2 regions of the Variovorax sp. H27-G14 genome follow, and region 1 is predicted to be linked to the other one. Evidence: riboswitches for the same ligand, from Rfam matches in the RefSeq annotation. Region 1 holds a riboswitch; the other holds the start of a gene.
What was found. Region 1 has a riboswitch for glycine ahead of VLK31_RS23915 (D-amino acid dehydrogenase). Riboswitches for the same ligand answer to the same signal wherever they lie in the genome.

Region 1 (8,834 bases):
CCACCACCAGCAGGCTGCCCGCCACGGCGCACAGCCAGAAGCCGAGCCGCGCGCGCTGGTGCAGCACCCAGGCCGCCACAGCGGCCGTAACCAGCGGCAGCAGCGCCGTTACCACCGCCGCGTGGCTGGCCGTGACCACGCGCAGCGCGTAGCCCAGCAGCAGCGGATAGCCGACAGCGTTGCCCAGCACCGCCATGCCCAGCGGCTTCCATTCGTGCCGGGCCGGGCGCGGCGAGCGCGTGGCCAGCAGGAAAATGGCCGACAGCACGCCCGCCAGCGCCGCGCGCCCCAGCGTCACGAACCAGGGCGAGAGCTGCGGCGCCTCTTGCGAGCCGGTGGCCAGGCGCGTCATGGGCAGCGTGACGGCAAACATCGCCACCCCGACCACGCCCAGCCACATGCCCAGCGTTTCGTCCTTGATGTCGAGCTTCATACGCGCACCATCCACCACGCGGTGAGCACCAGCACCAGGCCCATGGCGCGGTTGAACCACAGCAGCCGCGCGCCCTTGGCAAGCCAGTCGCGCAGCAGGGCGCCGACCAGCGCATAGGCAAAGTTGCTGGCAAAGGCAAAGACCAGCATCACCGGCGCCACGATGGCGAAGCGCCCGAGCGCATCGGGCTGCCCGGCAATCCAGCCCGCCACCAGCGTGAGCGCCAGCAGCCAGGCCTTGATGTTCACGAACTGCAGCATCACGCCCTGGCCGAAGCCCACCGACAGCTTCGCGCCGTCGGCCTTGCCCAGCGTGCGGCTGCCGCTGAGCTTGTACGCCAGCCACAGCAGATAGCCGATGCCCAGCGCCTTGATGCCCACCCGCAGCGCAGGCACCGCGACCACCAGCGCGCCGATGCCGGCGGCGCTCAGCGCCAGCAGCAAGGTCCAGCCGACCGGCACCGCCAGCACGAAGCGCATGGCGCGCGGCATGCCGCCGTTGGCCGCCAGGGCGGTGGAGAGCGTGGTGTTGGGTCCGGGCGAGAAACTCATCGCCGTGGCCAGCACCAGCAGCGCGGTGAATTCTTGCCAGTTCATGGCACACACTCTAAACTTCAGACCATTACAGTTGCAGTACAGATGACCGAACAATCGCGGAATCTGTATTGGTCAATCCTTCGACACAGCGCCTGCAATTGCGCAAGGCGCCAAGCTTTTCCGGGGCACGACAACGCATGCTGACTCGCACCTCCACCCAATCGCTCACCACCCAGCTGGCCGACCGCCTGGCCGAGCGCATTCGCACCCGGCTGCTGCCGCCCGGCGCGCGGCTGCCCTCGGTGCGCGAGTGCGCGCGCCAGCAGGGCGTGAGCCCGTACACGGTGGTCGCCGCGTATGACCAGCTGCTGGCGCAGGGGCTGGTGGAGGCGCGCCGCCAGCGCGGCTTTTATGTGCGCGATTCGGCACCGGTGCAGGACGCCCGCTCGGCCAACAGCGCACACGCCGGTGGCGCGAGCGGCATGCCAGCTGCAATGGCCGTGCAGATGATGGCCTCGCGCGTGCCGGCCGACGCCAGCTCGCTCATCCGCAGCATGTTCCACCGCCCCAGCGACAAGCCGCAGCCGGGCATGGGCGTGTTCCCGCCCGACTGGATGGCCTCGACCTTCATGCCCACGGCCGTGCGCCGCATGACCAGCACCGCCGTGCTGCAGGAGCTGTCGCTGCAGTACGGCGAGCCGGCGGGCGACGGCAGCCTGCGGCGCAGCCTGTCGCAGAAGCTGATGGGCATCAACGTGCCGGCCTCGCCCGACCAGATCGTGACCACCATCGGCGCCACGCATGCGCTGGACATCGTGAGCCGCACGCTGCTGCGCGCGGGCGACCCGGTGATGGTCGAAGAGCCGGGCTGGGCGCTGGAGTTCGCGCGGCTGGAGGCGCTGGGCATGCGCATCCTGCCGGTGCCGCGGCGCGCCGACGGGCCCGACCTGGACGTGATGGCCCAGTACTGCAGGCTGCACCAGCCCAAGCTGTTCGTCAGCGTGAGCGTGCTGCACAACCCGACCGGCTACAGCCTCACGCCGGGCAGCGCACACCGGGTGCTGCAACTGGCCAACGAGCACGACTTTCACATCGTCGAAGACGACACCTACAGCCACCTCGCGCCCGAGCACGCCACGCGCCTCAGCGCGCTAGACGGGCTGCAGCGCACCATCTACGTGAGCGGCTTCGCGAAGATCATCGCGCCCAACTGGCGCATCGGCTTTCTGGCCGCGCCGCCCGCGCTGAAGGAGCGGCTGCTCGAAACCAAGCTGCTGGCCACGCTGACCTCGCCCACGCTGTTCGAGCGGGCCTTGTCGTGGTGCATCGACCAGGGGCAGCTGCGCCGGCATTCGGAGCGCGTGCGCATCCGGCTCGACGGGGCGCGTGGGCGCGCGGTAAAGCTGGCCATGTCGCACGGCTGCACCTTCGCGTCGGAGCCGGCGGGCCTGTTCGGCTGGGTCGACACCGGCGTGGACACCGACGCGCTCACCCAGCGCATGCTCGACCAGGGCTACCTGCTGGCGCCGGGCTCGCTGTTTCATGCGCGCCGCCCGCCCAGCACGCTGATGCGGATCAACTTCGCAACCTCGCAGGACGCGACCTTCTGGAAGGTGTTCAGCAAGGTGCGAAGCGAGCTCTGAGGGCCGCCAAAAACCACGGGGCCTTGGAGTAAGCTGGGCGGCACAAGAAAACCCAGCCTGGAGACCCTGCCCATGAGCAATGCCAACAAGCCCTTCGACTTCAGCCAGTTCGTCCCCGGATTCGACTTCCTGAAGAACCTTGCCGGGGGTGCTGCCGCCGCCGGCGGTGGCGGGGCCGGCGCGGTGCCCGGCATTCCGAGCCTGGCCAGCTGGGTGGCGCCCACGCTGAGCGTGGAAGAGGTCGACAAGCGCATCCAGGAACTCAAGACGGTGCAGTACTGGCTGGAGCAGAACGGCCACGCGCTCAAGGCGACCATCCAGGCGCTGGAGGTGCAGAAGATGACCCTGTCGACGCTGCGCGGCATGAACGTGCGCATGGAAGACATTGCCAGCGCGTTCACCAAGCAGGCGGCCGCAATGGCCCCGGCCGCTGCTGCGCCGGCCGCACCCGCCGCGTTCTCTTCGGCGCCCGCGCCGGAGCCCGAACCCGAAGAGGTCGATGAGGTCGAAGAGACCGAAGACGAAGCCACCGAAGAAGAAACATCCACCGCGGCGAAAAAGCCACGGGGTGGCAAGGCCGCCAAGGCCGGCGCTGCCGGCGTGGTCGACCCGATGCAGTGGTGGGGCGCGCTCACAGAGCAGTTTCAGCACATCGCCAGCTCGGCGCTGCAGGACGCGGCCCAGCTCAAGGTGCCCGCCATGGCGCAGCCGCTGGCCGACGTGGTCGGCCAGGTCATGGGCAAGAAGCCCGCCGCCGCCAAAAAGGCAGCATCCGCGAAGGCGGCACCGGTGAAGGCCGCGGCCAGAAAGTCGCCCGCCACGCCGGCCGCCAAAAAGAAGACATCGACCGCCGCGCGAAAGCGAACCTCCGCCCGACGCTGACGTCATACACAGACATTTTTTTGAAGAGAACGGGTTGGCACGCACCATGAAGTTGTTTCCCTCCGGCCATGCCACCCACCCGCAATGGCGCATGGCGGCCGGCCTCGTGCTGGCCCAGTTGCGCGCGCAAATGGCGCTGCCCGACTACGCGTCGGCACCCACGCTCGGCCTGCTCTACATCACCGACCACTACGCCAGCGACGCGCAGGACATCCTCGACCACCTGAGCGGCGAGCTGCCCGAAGTGACCGACTGGTCGGGCACCGTGGGCATCGGCGTGTCGGCCAACAACGCCGAGTACTTCGACGAGCCCGGCATCAGCCTGATGCTGTGCGCGCTGCCCAGCGACCAGTACCGCGTGTTCTCGGGCGTGGCGCCGCTGGGCAACTCAGAGATGAGCGGCTTCGAGGCGCACACGGCGCTGGTGCATGCCGACCCCGCCACACCCGACCTGACCGAGCTGATAAGCGAGATGGCCGGGCGCACCGACACCGGCTACCTGTTCGGCGGCCTGACCTCGGGCCGCGGCAGCGCGTTGCAATTTGCCGTGGGCGGCAACGGCAACATCCGCGGGCAGGGCGCGGCGGGCGGCGTGTTTTCGGGCGGCCTGTCGGGCGTGGTGTTCGGCGAGGGCGTGCGGCTGGTGTCGCGCGTCACGCAGGGCTGCCAGCCGCTGCGCTCGGGCGCGGTGCGCGAGCGCGAGATCACCGAGGCCGACGGCAACCTGCTGCTCAAGCTCGACGGCGAGCCGGCGCTCGACGTGCTGCTGGCCGACCTGCAGGTGTCGCTGGAGCGGCCGCAGGAGGCCATCGACGCGGTGCGCAACACGCTGGTCGGCCTGGCCGACGCGGGCAGTGACGGCATTCGCCGCACCGGCGACCTGGGCGCCGACGTGCTGGTGCGCCACATCATCGGGCTGGACCCCACACGGCGCGGCATCGCCATTGCCGACGTGGCCGAGGCCGGCATGCGCCTGACCTTCTGCCGGCGCAACGCGCAGGCCGCACGCGCCGACCTGATGCGCATCTGCGCCGAAATCAGAGAAGAGCTGGAGCCCGAAGAGCAGACCCTGGCCACCGCGCGCGCCGTGGCGGCGGGCGAGGCCGAGGCCGCGCCGCACCCCGCGCGGCGCATTGCGGGCGCGGTGTATGTGAGCTGCTCCGGCCGCGGTGGCCCGCACTTCGGCGCGCCGGGCGCGGAGCTGCAGATCGTGCGGCACGCGCTGGGCGACGTGCCCCTGGTCGGGTTCTTCGCTGCCGGCGAAATTGCCCGGCATCACCTGTATGGCTATACGGGTGTGCTGACGGTGTTCACCAGCAAGGACTGAGCAATACAGCCCCGGTCAGGCCGGCTGCAGCACGCGCGGCTGGCCCGCCGGCATGCCGGTGAACGCGAAGTCCAGCTCGGGCGCCAGCCCGCTCACGATGCGCGCAATCGACTTGCCCGAGCCGCAGGCGTGCGTCCAGCCCAGCGTGCCGTGACCGGTGTTGAGGAACAGGTTCGCCAGCTTGGTCTTGCCGATCAGCGGCACGTTGCTTGGCGTGGCGGGGCGCAGGCCGGTCCAGAACTGGGCCTGCGTGGTGTCGCCGGCGCCGGGGAACAGCTCTTCGACTCGGCGCACGATGGCTTCGCAGCGCACCGGGTTCAGGTCGCGGTCGTAGCCGTTGAGCTCGGCCGTGCCGGCAATGCGCAGCCGGTCGCCCCCGTCAACGCCCGGCGACGTGTAGCGCGAGAACACGAGCTTGAACTCGTCGTCGGTCAGCGAGACCTGGTGGGCCTTGCTGGCGTCCTTTACAGGCAGCGTCACCGAGTAGCCCTTGGCCGGGTAGATCGGCAAACGAATGCCCAGCGGCGCGGCCAGCAGCGGGCTCAGCGAGCCCATCGCCATCACGAAGGCGTCGCCGCGGATGCGCTGGAAGCGGCCTTCGTTGTCGGTGGCCTCCACGTGGTCGATCTTGCCGCCGGCTTCGCGCAGCGCGGTGATGGTGTGGCTCATCAGAAACTTCACGCCGGCCGCGGCGGCCAGGTTGGAGAGTTCGCGCGCAAACAGATTGGCGTCGCCCGATTCGTCTTCCGCCGTGTAGGTGGCGCCGGCCAGCTTGGGGCGGATGTGGGCCAGCGCGGGCTCGATCTTCACCGCCTCGTCGGCCGAGATGACCTGCCGCTCGCAGCCCAGCGCGCGCATCTGCTCGGCGGGGGCGAGGGCGCCGTCGAACTCCTTTTGCGTCGTATAGAAGTGAAGGATGCCCTGGGCGCGCTGGTCGTACGCAATGTGCGTGTCGCGGCGCAACTGTTGCAACATCTCGCGGCTGTATGTACCCAGACGCACGATCTGCTCGATGTTGTGCCGTGTGCGCGCCGGGGTGCATTCGCGCAGAAACTGCAGGCCCCAGAGCCACTGGCGCATGTCGGCGCGAATGCGAAACAGCAGCGGCGCGTCTTCCTTGCCCAGCCATTGCAACACCTTGAGCGGCGCGCTGGGGTTGGCCCAGGGTTCGGCATGGCTCACGGAAATTTGCCCGCCGTTGGCGAAGCTGGTTTCGGCGGCCGGGGTGGCCTGCCGGTCGATCACGGTCACGTCGTGGCCGAGTTGCTGGAGGTAGTAAGCCGAGGTCACGCCGAGCAGGCCGGCGCCAAGAACAATCACGCGCATTTCAAGTACCTTTGAGGTTGCAGCGCTTGAACGACGGGCGTGGTGTGCTATTGAATCAATAGCAGGCAACCGGACGACCGAAGTCCAAGTTGCCGCTCCCCCTGTCCTCGGTACCTGAGAGATTCACCCCCTGCGCCCGCAGCGGGTTTGCTCCTTCGGTGCATCTCGACCACCCGTGAGGGGGTGAGATGGCTCTCCAGACGGCGTTTGATGTAGTGCAGTACTGACCCCTTGCCGAAATCTTCGAGATCTCGTCAGGCCGACCTGAGCGTTCATGGGAGTTTGCGCCTTCGGTAGGGCCACCAGGTGGCCCGCTCTCCTGCAGTGTGGCCGATTGTAAACACCGAGTGAAGAGAGCGGTAGCGTCTTGTGTTTCTCTCTATAAGCCCAATGGGATAATCGCGCGCTACTTTCATTGCCGCAGGGCGATGACTTCGAACATACATTCAGGGGACCCCATGATCTTGGTTACCGGCGGCGCTGGCTTCATTGGCGCCAATTTCGTACTCGACTGGATCGCGAACAGCGACGAGCCCGTAGTCAACCTCGACAAGCTGACCTACGCAGGCAACCTCGAGACGCTCGCCTCGCTCAAGGGCAACCCGAAACACATCTTCGTGCAGGGCGACATCGGCGACAGCGCCCTCGTCGAGCGCTTGCTGGCCGAGCACAAGCCGCGCGCCGTGGTCAACTTTGCCGCCGAGTCGCATGTGGACCGCTCCATTCACGGCCCCGAAGACTTCGTACAGACCAACGTGCTCGGCACCTTCCGCCTGCTCGAAGCCGTGCGCGGCTTCTGGAGCGCGCTGCCGGCCGACGACAAAACCGCCTTCCGCTTTCTGCACGTGTCCACCGACGAGGTGTACGGCTCGCTCTCCAAGACCGACCCCGCCTTCACCGAAGAGCACAAGTACGAGCCCAACAGCCCGTACTCGGCCAGCAAGGCCGCCAGCGACCACCTGGTGCGCGCCTGGCACCACACCTACGGCCTGCCGGTGGTCACCACCAACTGCTCCAACAACTACGGCCCGTTTCACTTCCCCGAGAAGCTGATCCCGCTGATGATCGTCAACGCCCTGGCCGGCAAGCCGCTGCCCGTGTACGGCGACGGCATGCAGGTGCGCGACTGGCTCTACGTGAAAGACCACTGCAGCGCCATTCGCCGCGTGCTCGAAGCCGGCCGCCTCGGCGAGACCTACAACGTGGGCGGCTGGAACGAGAAGCCCAACATCGAGATCGTCAACACCGTGTGCGCGCTGCTCGACGAGCTCAGCCCCAAGGCCGGCGGCCAGCCGTACAAAGCGCAGATCACCTACGTCACCGACCGCCCCGGCCACGACCGCCGCTACGCCATCGATGCACGCAAGCTCGAAGCAGAGCTCGGCTGGAAGCCCGCAGAAACTTTCGACACCGGCATCCGCAAGACCGTGGAGTGGTACCTCGCGAACAGCGAATGGGTGCGCAACGTGCAAAGCGGCGCCTACCGCGAATGGGTCGAGAAGCAGTACGACGCCGCACCTGCCGCACCTGCCGCACCTGCCGCACCTGCCGCATCGGCAAAGGCCGCCGCATGAAGTTGCTGCTGCTGGGCAAGGGCGGGCAGGTCGGCTGGGAGCTGCAGCGCAGTCTGGCGCCGCTGGGTGAAGTGGTGGCGCTCGATTTCGACAGCACCGACCTGCACGCCGACTTCAGCCGTCCCGAGCAACTGGCCGAAACGGTGCTGAAAGTGCGCCCCGACGTCATCGTCAATGCCGCGGCGCACACCGCCGTCGACAAGGCCGAGAGCGAGCCCGACTTCGCCCGCAAGCTCAACGCCACGTCGCCTGGCGTGGTGGCGCAGGCGGCGCAGCAGATCGGCGCGCTCATGGTGCATTACTCGAGCGACTACGTCTTCGACGGCAGCGGCACCCGGCCCTGGAAAGAAGACGACGCCACCGGCCCGCTCAGCGTGTACGGCCAGACCAAGCTCGAGGGCGAGCAGTTGGTGGCACAGCACTGCGCAAGGCACCTGATCTTTCGCACCAGCTGGGTGTACGCGGCGCGCGGCGGCAACTTCGCCAAGACCATGCTGCGGCTGGCCAAGGAGCGCGACAAGCTCACCGTCATCGACGACCAGTTCGGCGCGCCGACCGGTGCGGAGCTGCTGGCCGACATCACGGCGCACGCCATTCGCGCCACGCTGCAGGACCCGGCCAAGTCGGGTCTGTACCACGTGATTGCCGGCGGCGAAACCACCTGGTGCGGCTACGCGCGCTTCGTGCTCGACATGGCGCAAAAGGCCGGCGTTGAACTCAAGGCCGGCCCCGACGCCGTGGAGGCCGTGCCGACCAGCGCCTTCCCGACGCCGGCCAAGCGGCCGCACAACTCGCGGCTGGACACTTCGAAGCTGCAGTCGACCTTCGGTTTGCGCCTGCCGCCTTGGCAGGAAGGCGTTGCGCGCATGCTGCGCGAGACGCTCTGAATTCAAAAAAAGAGAACAACGACATGACCACGACGACGCAACGCAAGGGCATCATCCTGGCCGGCGGCTCCGGCACCCGGCTGCACCCGGCCACCCTGGCAATGAGCAAGCAACTGCTGCCGGTGTACGACAAGCCGATGATCTATTACCCCCTCAGCACGCTGATGCTGGGCGGCATGCGCGACATCTTGATCATCAGCACGCCGCAGGACACGCCGCGCTTTCA
Region 2 (8,834 bases), on a different contig from region 1:
CCGCCTTCGGCCAACACCCATTCGTGGTCCTTGGTGTACTTGATGCTCATGGAAAACTCCTCGTGGAAAAAATGTTTCGGGGTGCAGAGCCTAACGGGGCTCGGTGTCCTTCAACCGCGGTAGTAGCGGGTGGGAACGAAAGGCATGGTGGACACTTCCATTGGCACCGGCTTGCCGCGCACGATGGCCTGCACGCGCGTGCCCGGCTCCGAGAAAGCGGTGGCCACATAGGCCATGGCGATGCAGCGCTCGGCCGTGGGGCCGAGCAGGCCGCTGGTGACGATGCCGATGTCTTGGCCTTCGAAGGACTGCAGCACGCTGCCTTCGCGCACCGGAATGCGCTCCAGTGCCACCAGGCCCACGCGCTTGCGCTTGAGCGTGTCGTGGTCGGTGTGACCGGCGGCGAGCGCAGTGGCGGCGGTGAGCTGCGCCAGTATTTTTGCCGCGCCCGGAAAGCCGCCTTCGCGCGCGCCGCCCGTGCGGCGCACCTTCTGCATCGCCCAGTTCAGTGAGGCTTCGACCGGCGTGGTGGAGGTGTCGATGTCGTTGCCGTACAGGCACAGGCCGGCTTCCAGGCGCAGCGAGTTGCGCGCGCCCAGGCCCACGGGCTTGACTTCGGGCTGGGCCAGCAGCAGGCGGGCGAGGGCGTCGGCGTCCTGGGCGGCCACGGAGATCTCGAAGCCGTCTTCGCCGGTGTAGCCGCTGCGGGTGACGAAGGATGCAATGCCGCCTATCTTCACCGCACCGCCGGTCATGAACACGAAGCGCTCGATGCCGGGGGACAGGCGCGCCAGCGTGGCGGCGGCTTGCGGGCCCTGCAGTGCGAGCAGGGCGTGGTCGGGCAGGGGCTGCACCGCGCAGCGCGCACCGATCTTCTGCTGAATGTGCGCGATGTCGGCCACCTTGCAGGCGCCGTTGACGATCACGAAGAGCGAGCCGTTGCCTTCGTTGAAGAACATCAGGTCGTCGAGGATGCCGCCTTCGTCGTTCAGCAGCAGGCCGTAGCGCTGTTTGCCGACGGGCAGGTCGATGACGTCGACGGGCATCAGGGTTTCGAAGGCGGCGGCGGCGTCGGGGCCCGTCAGGCGCAGTTGGCCCATGTGGGAGATGTCGAACAGGCCGGCCGCGTCGCGTGTGTGTTTGTGTTCGGCCATGAGGCCGGCGGGGTACTGCACGGGCATCGAGTAGCCGGCGAAGGGCACCATGCGGGCGCCGAGCTCCAGGTGGAGGTCGTGCAGGGGCGTCTTGAGGAGGGTGTCGGAAGCAGATGCGCAAGAGGCCATGGGGCACTCCAAAGGGGCAGACGAAATCCATGACGCAAGCCATGGGCCACCCCTGCTGTCCGCTTTACCTGAGAGATTCGCCCCACGATCGGGGTTTGCTCCTTCGGTGGGCTGTTGTCTGGCAACGGCCTCTCTCCAGCAAGGAAACGCCGGTGTTCACCGGCGTCTTGTCAGTCCTTTTGCCTGAGCGTTCGGGGAATCCCTGCGCCTTCGGCGGCCCCGTCACGCGGGGCTCTCTCCTGACCCGGGCGAGTGTAGTGGATCGGGGCTGGGTTGCGGTTGCTCAGGGATTCAAGGATTCAGGGCGCGTGCACAGGCCGCCGGGTACTCCCCTCCGCGAATGTCCCCCGGGCTTCGCCCTCCTCCTTTATTTCGCTGCGGGGAGTACCCGACGCCCTGTGCACCAGGGCACGCTGCTGGTGTTCCGCCGATCAACCCCGGCTCTGAAAACGCTCACGTCGATGGGGTGCCTTGCGCAGCGAAATAAAGGGGGAGGCCGCAGGCCGGAGGACATTCGCGGAGCAAGGCACCCCGTCGGCGTGAGCGTCGCCCTGAACAGAACATCGACGAACTTCAACCGTTCAATGAACAACCTCAGCCGGCGGCAACAACCGATCGATACGCTCGCGCAACGATTCGGCCCGCTCCGGCCCCGCGCTTTTCTCGACCTCCGACAGCATCAGCGCCGCAATGGTCAGCATGGCCTCGCGGTCGCGCGCCTCGCGCAGGGCGTCGCGCATCTGCAGCGCAAATTTTGGGTCGCGGCGCACGAACATGCGCTCGCACATGTCGAACAGGAACATGCGCGTGGTGGCCAGCGAACGCTTGCCGTCGAAGGTGTCGGCCGACATGCTGACCTGGATCGGCTCGGCCACAGCAGCTACAGCGGCCGCCGCAGCCTGCGCCACCTGTGCGGCTGCCGATGCTGCAACAGCCGCCGCATGCGGGTCGTGAAGGTAACCCCGCTGCACCAGCGCCAGCAGCACCTGCTCGGCCTCACCCCGCGTGGTGAACAACGGACTGAAGTCCGTCAGCGAACGCCGGCCATCGGCCATCAGCAGCAACGCACGCTCGCGCTGGCTCAGCGTGCGCTGGTCGCCCTGGAGTTCGTCGCGCGCCTTGTCGGTCTTGGTGGGGAGCATGGCAGCCACAGCTTTCTGGGATCGGGGGCTGAAGCATCGTTGCATGCGGTGACATCTTCATGAACCGTTTGGTTTAAGTGGTCAGGCTCGCATTCACGCCATGTTTCAGGCGGTGGCAGCTTCCTCCTCAACCGGCACCATCGGCACCACCGGCACCGTCCGGTTGCGCAACCGCAGCGCCAGCCCCGTCGCCACGCACAGCACGCACAACACCGTCGTCAGCGTGACCCCCAGCCCGCGTGCGTCCGACAGCATGCCGAACAGCGGTGACACCAGCCCGCCCACGGAGAGCGCCAGCCCCAGCGTGATTCCGCTGGCCGTGGCCGGGTTGCGCGGCAGGTAGTCCTGCGCCAGCGTTACCTGCGCCGCGAAAGGCAGAAACATGCACATGCCCAACAGCGCAGTACAGGCCAGCGCCCAGGCCGCGTTCGGCGCCAGCACCAGGCCCGCCATGGCCGGCAACGCGAACAGGTAGCCCGCGCGGATGGTGCCCATGCGGCCGATGCGGTCGCCAAGCCAGCCGCCCAGCAGCGTGCCCACGGCACCGAACGCGGTGAAGGCGGTGAGCGCCGCCGCACCCTGAAACGCGGTGCCGTGCAGGTCGCGGGTGATGCGCAACGAGAGCATCGACAGCACCGTGACATACGGAATCGACCAGCCCACGATGGTCGCCACCAGCACGCCGAAGGCACGCCAGTCGTTATGCGGCTTCAGCAGATGACTGGCGGCCTGGCGTGCAGCTGCGGCCGCTGCAACCGAGGCACGCTGGCCCCCCGCGTTCGCCACCACCCACACCACGCCCATGGCCAGCGCGGGCAGCCCCAGCAGGTAGCTGCGCGACAGGCTGCCGCCGCCGACCACCGTGGCCGCCAGCACCGGCGCGAACGAAGCGCCGATGGTGCCGCCCACCGAGAACACGCTCATTGCCTTCTGCGAAGCACCGCCGGCAGCGCGCGCGGCCACCGTGGCCGGCGGGTGGTACGCCGCAATGCCCAGGCCGCACAGCGCAATGGCGATCCAGGTCAGCAGGTAGCTCTGGCTGACGCCCGCCAGCACCACGCCCAGTGCCGCCACCAGAAAACCGGTGGGCACCAGCCAGCTGCGTGGATGGCGGTCGGCATACAGGCCGAACAGCGGCTGCACCACGCTCGACAGGCCGGTGGCCGCCAGCATCAGCCCGGCCGCGGCCGTGTAGCTGTAGCCGCGCTCCAGCACCATGAAGGGCAGCAGCGCGGGCACCAGGCCCTGGTAAAGGTCGTTGACGGCATGGGTGCCGGTGAGCAGCCCGAGTCGGCGCTTGTTCATGAGGGTCGCTTCTTTCGTTTCCTGGTGAAAAAAGCATCGTAGGAAGCCGTGCGAAGATGTTCTCTCTACGAATTGGCATTCATCGTCGAGAAATGGACAAAGCAATCAACCTGCGCCCCGAAGAAGGCGAGTCGACCCCGCGCGCCGTCGCGGTGCTGGCGACCGACCCCGCGGGGGACGCCTTCATTCCGCCGCACACGCACCGTCGCGGGCAGCTGATTCACGCCATCTCCGGCGTGATGCTCGTGAGCGCGGCGGCCGGAAGCTGGGTGGTGCCGACCGGGCGCGGCGTGTGGGTGCCCGGCGGCATGGAGCATCAGATTCGCATGGCGGGCGAGGTGCGCATGCGCACCGTGTTCGTCGAGCCCGGCATGCGCGCGGACCTGGGCAGCCAATGCCGCGTGATTCATGTGGGCGAGCTGCTGCGCGCGCTCATCGTCACGGCGGTGGCGCTGCCGCTGGACTACGCACCGGGCGGGCGCGACGAACGTGTGATGGAGCTGATGCTCGACGAGATCGAGGCCGCGCCTGCTCTGTCGCTGCATGTGCCCATGCCGCGCCATGCGCGCCTGGCGGCGCTGTGCGAAGAACTGGTGCGCGACCCCTCGCTGCCCGCCTCGCTCGACGCCTGGGCGCTGCGCCTGCACATGAACAGCCGCACGCTCGCGCGCCTGTTTCAGCGCGAGACGGGCATGAACTTCGGGGCGTGGTGCCGGCAGGCACGGCTGCTGTTGAGCCTGCCCAAGCTGGCCGCCGGCGCGTCGGTTCTGGACGTGGCGCTGTCGCACGGCTACGAGAGCCCGAGCGCCTTCACCGCCATGTTCCGGCGCACGCTGGGCGTGCCGCCCAGCGTGTACCTGCGCCGTTGATTGCTACTTGGCGTAGACCAGGTCGCGCAGTGCCAGCGACACCCACGGCACATAGGTGATCACCATCAGGCACGCCAGGATCACCAGCACGAAAGGCACAAGGTGCCGCACGATGCGGTCCAGCGATATTCGCGCCACCGTGCAGGCCGCGAACAGGTTCACACCGAAGGGCGGCGTGATCATGCCCAGCGCCAGGTTCACCACCATGATCAGCCCGAAGTGCACCGGGTCGATGCCGAAGTGCACCGCCACCGGCGCCAGAATCGGCGCCAGCACGATGATGGCCGCGCTGGTCTCGATGAACATGCCAATCACGAACAGCGCCGCGTTCACGCCCAGCAGGAACATGGCCGGAGACTTCAGCACCTCCTGCAGCCAGTGGCCAATGGCGTCGGGCACGCCCGCGCGGGTGATCAGAAACGCGAACAGCCCCGCGTTGGCAATGATGAACATGATCACCGCCGACGACATCACCGACTTGCGCAAGATCACGTACAGGTCGGTCAGCTTGATCTCGCGGTAGATCACCACGCCCACCACCAGCGCGTAGAACACCGCCACGGCCGAGGCCTCGGTCGGCGTGAAGATGCCGCCGTAGATGCCGCCCAGAATGATCACCGGCATCAGCAGCGCCCAGCCGGCCTGCCACAGCGCACGGCCGAAGGGCATGCGGCCTTCGCCGTCGGTCTTGCCCCAGCCCTTCCACTTGCAGTAGGCCCACACGAAGAACATGAGCGCCAGGCTGATCAGAATGCCGGGGCCGAAGCCCGCGATGAACAGCTCGCCAATGGACACCTCGGCGCTCACGCCGTAAAGAATCAAGGGAATCGACGGCGGAATGATCACGCCCAGCTCCGCGCTGGTGGCCTGCAGGGCCGCCGCGTAAGACGCGGGGTAGCCGTGCTTGATGAGCGCCGGAATCAGGATGGCGCCAATCGCAAAGGTGGTGGCCACCGACGAGCCCGACACCGCCGCAAAGATCATGCAGGTGAGCACGCAGGTCATGGGCAGGCCGCCCTGCACGCCGCCCACGATGCTCTTGGCAAACTCCACCAGCCGGCGCGAGATGCCGCCGGTTTCCATCAGGTTGCCCGCCAGAATGAAGAACGGAATGGCCGCCAGCGGAAACTTGTTGATCGAGTTGAACATCTCCTTCACGGAGATGAGCATGTTGGCGTTGGTGACCTGAATGCCCACGATCGACGAGAGCCCGATGGACACCGCCACGGAAATCGACAGTGCAAAGCACAGCACCATCGTTGCAACCATCACGACACTCATTGCGCGGTCTCCAGTTCGAGCCGCTTGGGGTCGAGAAAATTACCAACGATGCCGAACAGGCAAAACACCGAACCCACCGGCAGCGCCAGGTAGGCCCACACCATCGACAGGCTTTCAAGCCCGGCCATCGACTGCACGCGCCCGCGCATGGCGTAGTCCCAGCCCCACCACAGAATGACGAGCATCAGCGCCAACGCCGCCAGGCTCACCACCGCGTCGAGCACGCGGCGCATGCGCGGCGGGCTCCAGCGGTAGAGCACGTCCACGCTGACCATCGCGCCCTGGCGAAACGCCATCGGAATGCCCATGAAGACCATCCAGATGAGGCTCACGCGAATCAAAATCTCACTCCATTCGGCCGGTTGCTCCAGCACGAAACGGGTGACGATCTGGAACACGCCCAGCGCCGACGCCACGACCAGCATCGCGCAGGCCATCAGCATCGAGAAGCCGGTGGTCCAGCGCTCGATGCCCAGGAACTTGTCTTTCACTTGTAGTCGCGGATCTTGTCGAGATTGGCCTTGCCGAAGTCCTTCTCGAACTGGGCATTGACCGGCGCTAGCGCGGCAACGAACTTGGCCTTGTCGACGTTGTCGATCACCGTCACGCCCTTGGCGCGCAGGTCGGCCACGCCCTTGGCGTCGTCTTCGTCCACGCGCGCGCGGTTGACCTTGGTGCCTTCCTTGGCGGCTTCGAGGAACGCCGTCTTGTCGGCTGCGCTGAGCTTGTCGAAGCTAGCCTTGTTCATCAGGAAGATGCAGGGCGAGTACACGTGCCCGGTAAGCGACAGATGCTTTTGCACCTGGTCGAACTTGGCCGAAATGATGACCGGCAACGGGTTCTCCTGGCCGTCGACCGTGCCTTGCTGCAGCGCGGTGAACACCTCGGGGAAGGCCATGGGCGTGGTGATGATGCCGAAGCCCTTGTAGGCGGCGATGTGCACCGGGTTTTCCATCGTGCGCATCTTCAGGCCCTTCAGATCTTCGGGCACCTTCACGTCGCGCTTGCTGTTGGTCATGTGGCGAAAGCCGTTTTCGGCCCACGCCAGCGCCTTGAAGCCCTTGGCGTCGAACTTGGTGAGCATGTCCTGGCCGATGGGGCCGTCGAGCACGGCGCGCGCATGGGCCTTGTCGCGGAACAGGAAGGGCACGTCGAGGATCTTGGTCTCGGGCACGAAGTTGGGGATGGGGCCCGTGGACGAGAAGGCCAGCTCCTGCGTGCCCAGCTGCACCGCCTCGATCGACTCGCGCTCGCCGCCGAGCGCGCCGTTGTAGAAGGTCTGCACCTTGTAGCGGCCCCCGGTGCGCTTTTCGACTTCCTTGGCAAAGGTGTCGATGGCCACGCCCTGGTGGGAGTTCTGCGCGGTGGAGATGCTGATCTTCATGGTCGTCTGCGCGAAGGCGACCGACGTCATGGCGACAGAACTCAGGGCGAGCGAAAGGCAGGCGGCGGCGATGGGGCCGAATTTCATGGTGTCTCCGGGGAGTTGTTGTCAGGAGCGCGTCAGGTGCGCCGGGCTCTGACTATGCAACACCGGGGAGCTTCACCGCGTCGGGATTTTCACGGACGTAATCGCGAATGACGTCGTCGAAGCTCGCGTCGGCCGTGAGGCCCAGCGCGTTGGCGCGCGCGGTTTCGATGTGGCCCGGCCAGGTCTTCACGATGCGCTGGATGGCCGGGTCGGGCGTGCGGTCGAGCAGGGCGGTGGCGGCCTTGCCGGCCACGCGCTCCAGCGCCGCGGTCATCTCGCCCACGGTGGTGGCGAGCGAGGGCAGGTTGAGCGCGGTGCGCGGGCCCCATTGCGCGTCGGTCGCCTCGGCGGCGCGCAGGATGCCTTCGATGGTGCGCGCCGGCGACGCAATGGCCACCGGCGTGGCGTCGGGCACGGGGCAGGCGGCGGGCAGGCCGGCCAGCGGCTCGCGGACCATGCCGCTGAAGAAGCCCGAGGCCGCGCCGTTGGGCTTGCCGGGTCGCACGCTCACCGTCATGAGCCGCACGCTGCGCCCGCGCACGAAGCCCTTGCGCGTGAAGTCGGCCAACAGCTGCTCGCCGATGAATTTCTGGATGCCGTAGCTGGTCTGCGGCGTGGGCAGCGTGTGGTCGTCTAGCACGCGGGGCAGCGGCTGCTCGGGCGAGTCGCCGAACACCGCGAGCGAGCTGGCGAACACCAGCACCGGCTTCGTGCCCAGCGCGCGCACCCGTTCGAGCAGTGCGTGCGTGGCGGCGAAGTTGCTGCGCATGCCCAGGTCGAAGTCGGCCTCGCATTCGCCGCTGACCGCGGCGGCGAGGTGAAAGATGGCGTGGGCGTCGCGCCAAACGGTGGCGTCGGCATCGGGCGCCAGTTGCGCGTTCAGGTCGCCGGTGACGGCCGTGATGCGGCTGTCGGCGGCCAGGTCGGCAGGGGGTGGGGCGCGGTCCACGAGCGTGATGCCCGCTATGGCTTGGGCCGGCGCGCCCGCCAGCGAAAGCTGGCCGCGTGCGAGCAGCGTGCGCGCCAGGCGCGCGCCCAAAAATCCGGCGCCGCCGGTGATGACGATGTGCATGGGTCTTGTCTCCTTGTTTCGAACAAGGATAGCGCCCGCCAACGCCCGGGCTGCGCCGGCGGACCCAACAGACCCGCCCGTGCGCGCTCAGGCGGCCAGCGTGGCCTTCAGCGTGATCTCCGGCACGCCGGTCAGCGCCTTCGAGAGCGGGCAGCCGGCCTTGGCGGCGGCGGCAATCTGCTGGAACTTGGCTTCGTCGAGGTTGGGCACGGCTGCGTCGAGCTCGAGCGCAATGCGGTCGATCTTGAAGCCGTCGCCGTCCTTGGCCAGGCGCACGGCCGCCTTGGTGTCGATCTTCGTGGCCGCCAGGCCTTCCTTTTCGAGCGCGAAGGCAAATGCCATCGTGAAGCAGGCGGCATGCGCCGCGCCGACGATTTCCTCGGGATTGGTGCCGCGCTTGTCGTCCTCGAA

Region 2: linked by a shared signal. The riboswitch ahead of gcvT (glycine cleavage system aminomethyltransferase GcvT) and the one ahead of VLK31_RS23915 (D-amino acid dehydrogenase) in region 1 are both predicted to bind glycine.

What each region holds. Positions count from the first base shown of each region.
Region 1 covers NZ_JAYLVN010000012.1:7,684-16,517, reverse strand. Annotated here, with positions in the region: gene VLK31_RS23940 (DMT family transporter) at 1-433, opposite strand, end outside; gene VLK31_RS23935 (LysE family translocator) at 430-1,029, opposite strand; gene VLK31_RS23930 (PLP-dependent aminotransferase family protein) at 1,167-2,612, shown strand; gene VLK31_RS23925 (PhaM family polyhydroxyalkanoate granule multifunctional regulatory protein) at 2,685-3,494, shown strand; gene VLK31_RS23920 (FIST C-terminal domain-containing protein) at 3,541-4,821, shown strand; gene VLK31_RS23915 (D-amino acid dehydrogenase) at 4,837-6,147, opposite strand; glycine riboswitch at 6,239-6,357, opposite strand; glycine riboswitch at 6,393-6,479, opposite strand; gene rfbB (dTDP-glucose 4,6-dehydratase) at 6,606-7,721, shown strand; gene rfbD (dTDP-4-dehydrorhamnose reductase) at 7,718-8,608, shown strand; gene rfbA (glucose-1-phosphate thymidylyltransferase RfbA) at 8,632-8,834, shown strand, end outside.
Region 2 covers NZ_JAYLVN010000009.1:71,659-80,492, reverse strand. Annotated here, with positions in the region: gene gcvH (glycine cleavage system protein GcvH) at 1-50, opposite strand, end outside; gene gcvT (glycine cleavage system aminomethyltransferase GcvT) at 111-1,283, opposite strand; glycine riboswitch at 1,329-1,432, opposite strand; glycine riboswitch at 1,445-1,535, opposite strand; gene VLK31_RS20955 (hypothetical protein) at 1,865-2,425, opposite strand; gene VLK31_RS20950 (MFS transporter) at 2,531-3,730, opposite strand; gene VLK31_RS20945 (AraC family transcriptional regulator) at 3,823-4,599, shown strand; gene VLK31_RS20940 (TRAP transporter large permease) at 4,603-5,880, opposite strand; gene VLK31_RS20935 (TRAP transporter small permease) at 5,877-6,371, opposite strand; gene VLK31_RS20930 (TRAP transporter substrate-binding protein) at 6,368-7,294, opposite strand; gene denD (D-erythronate dehydrogenase) at 7,404-8,423, opposite strand; gene VLK31_RS20920 (OsmC family protein) at 8,511-8,834, opposite strand, start outside.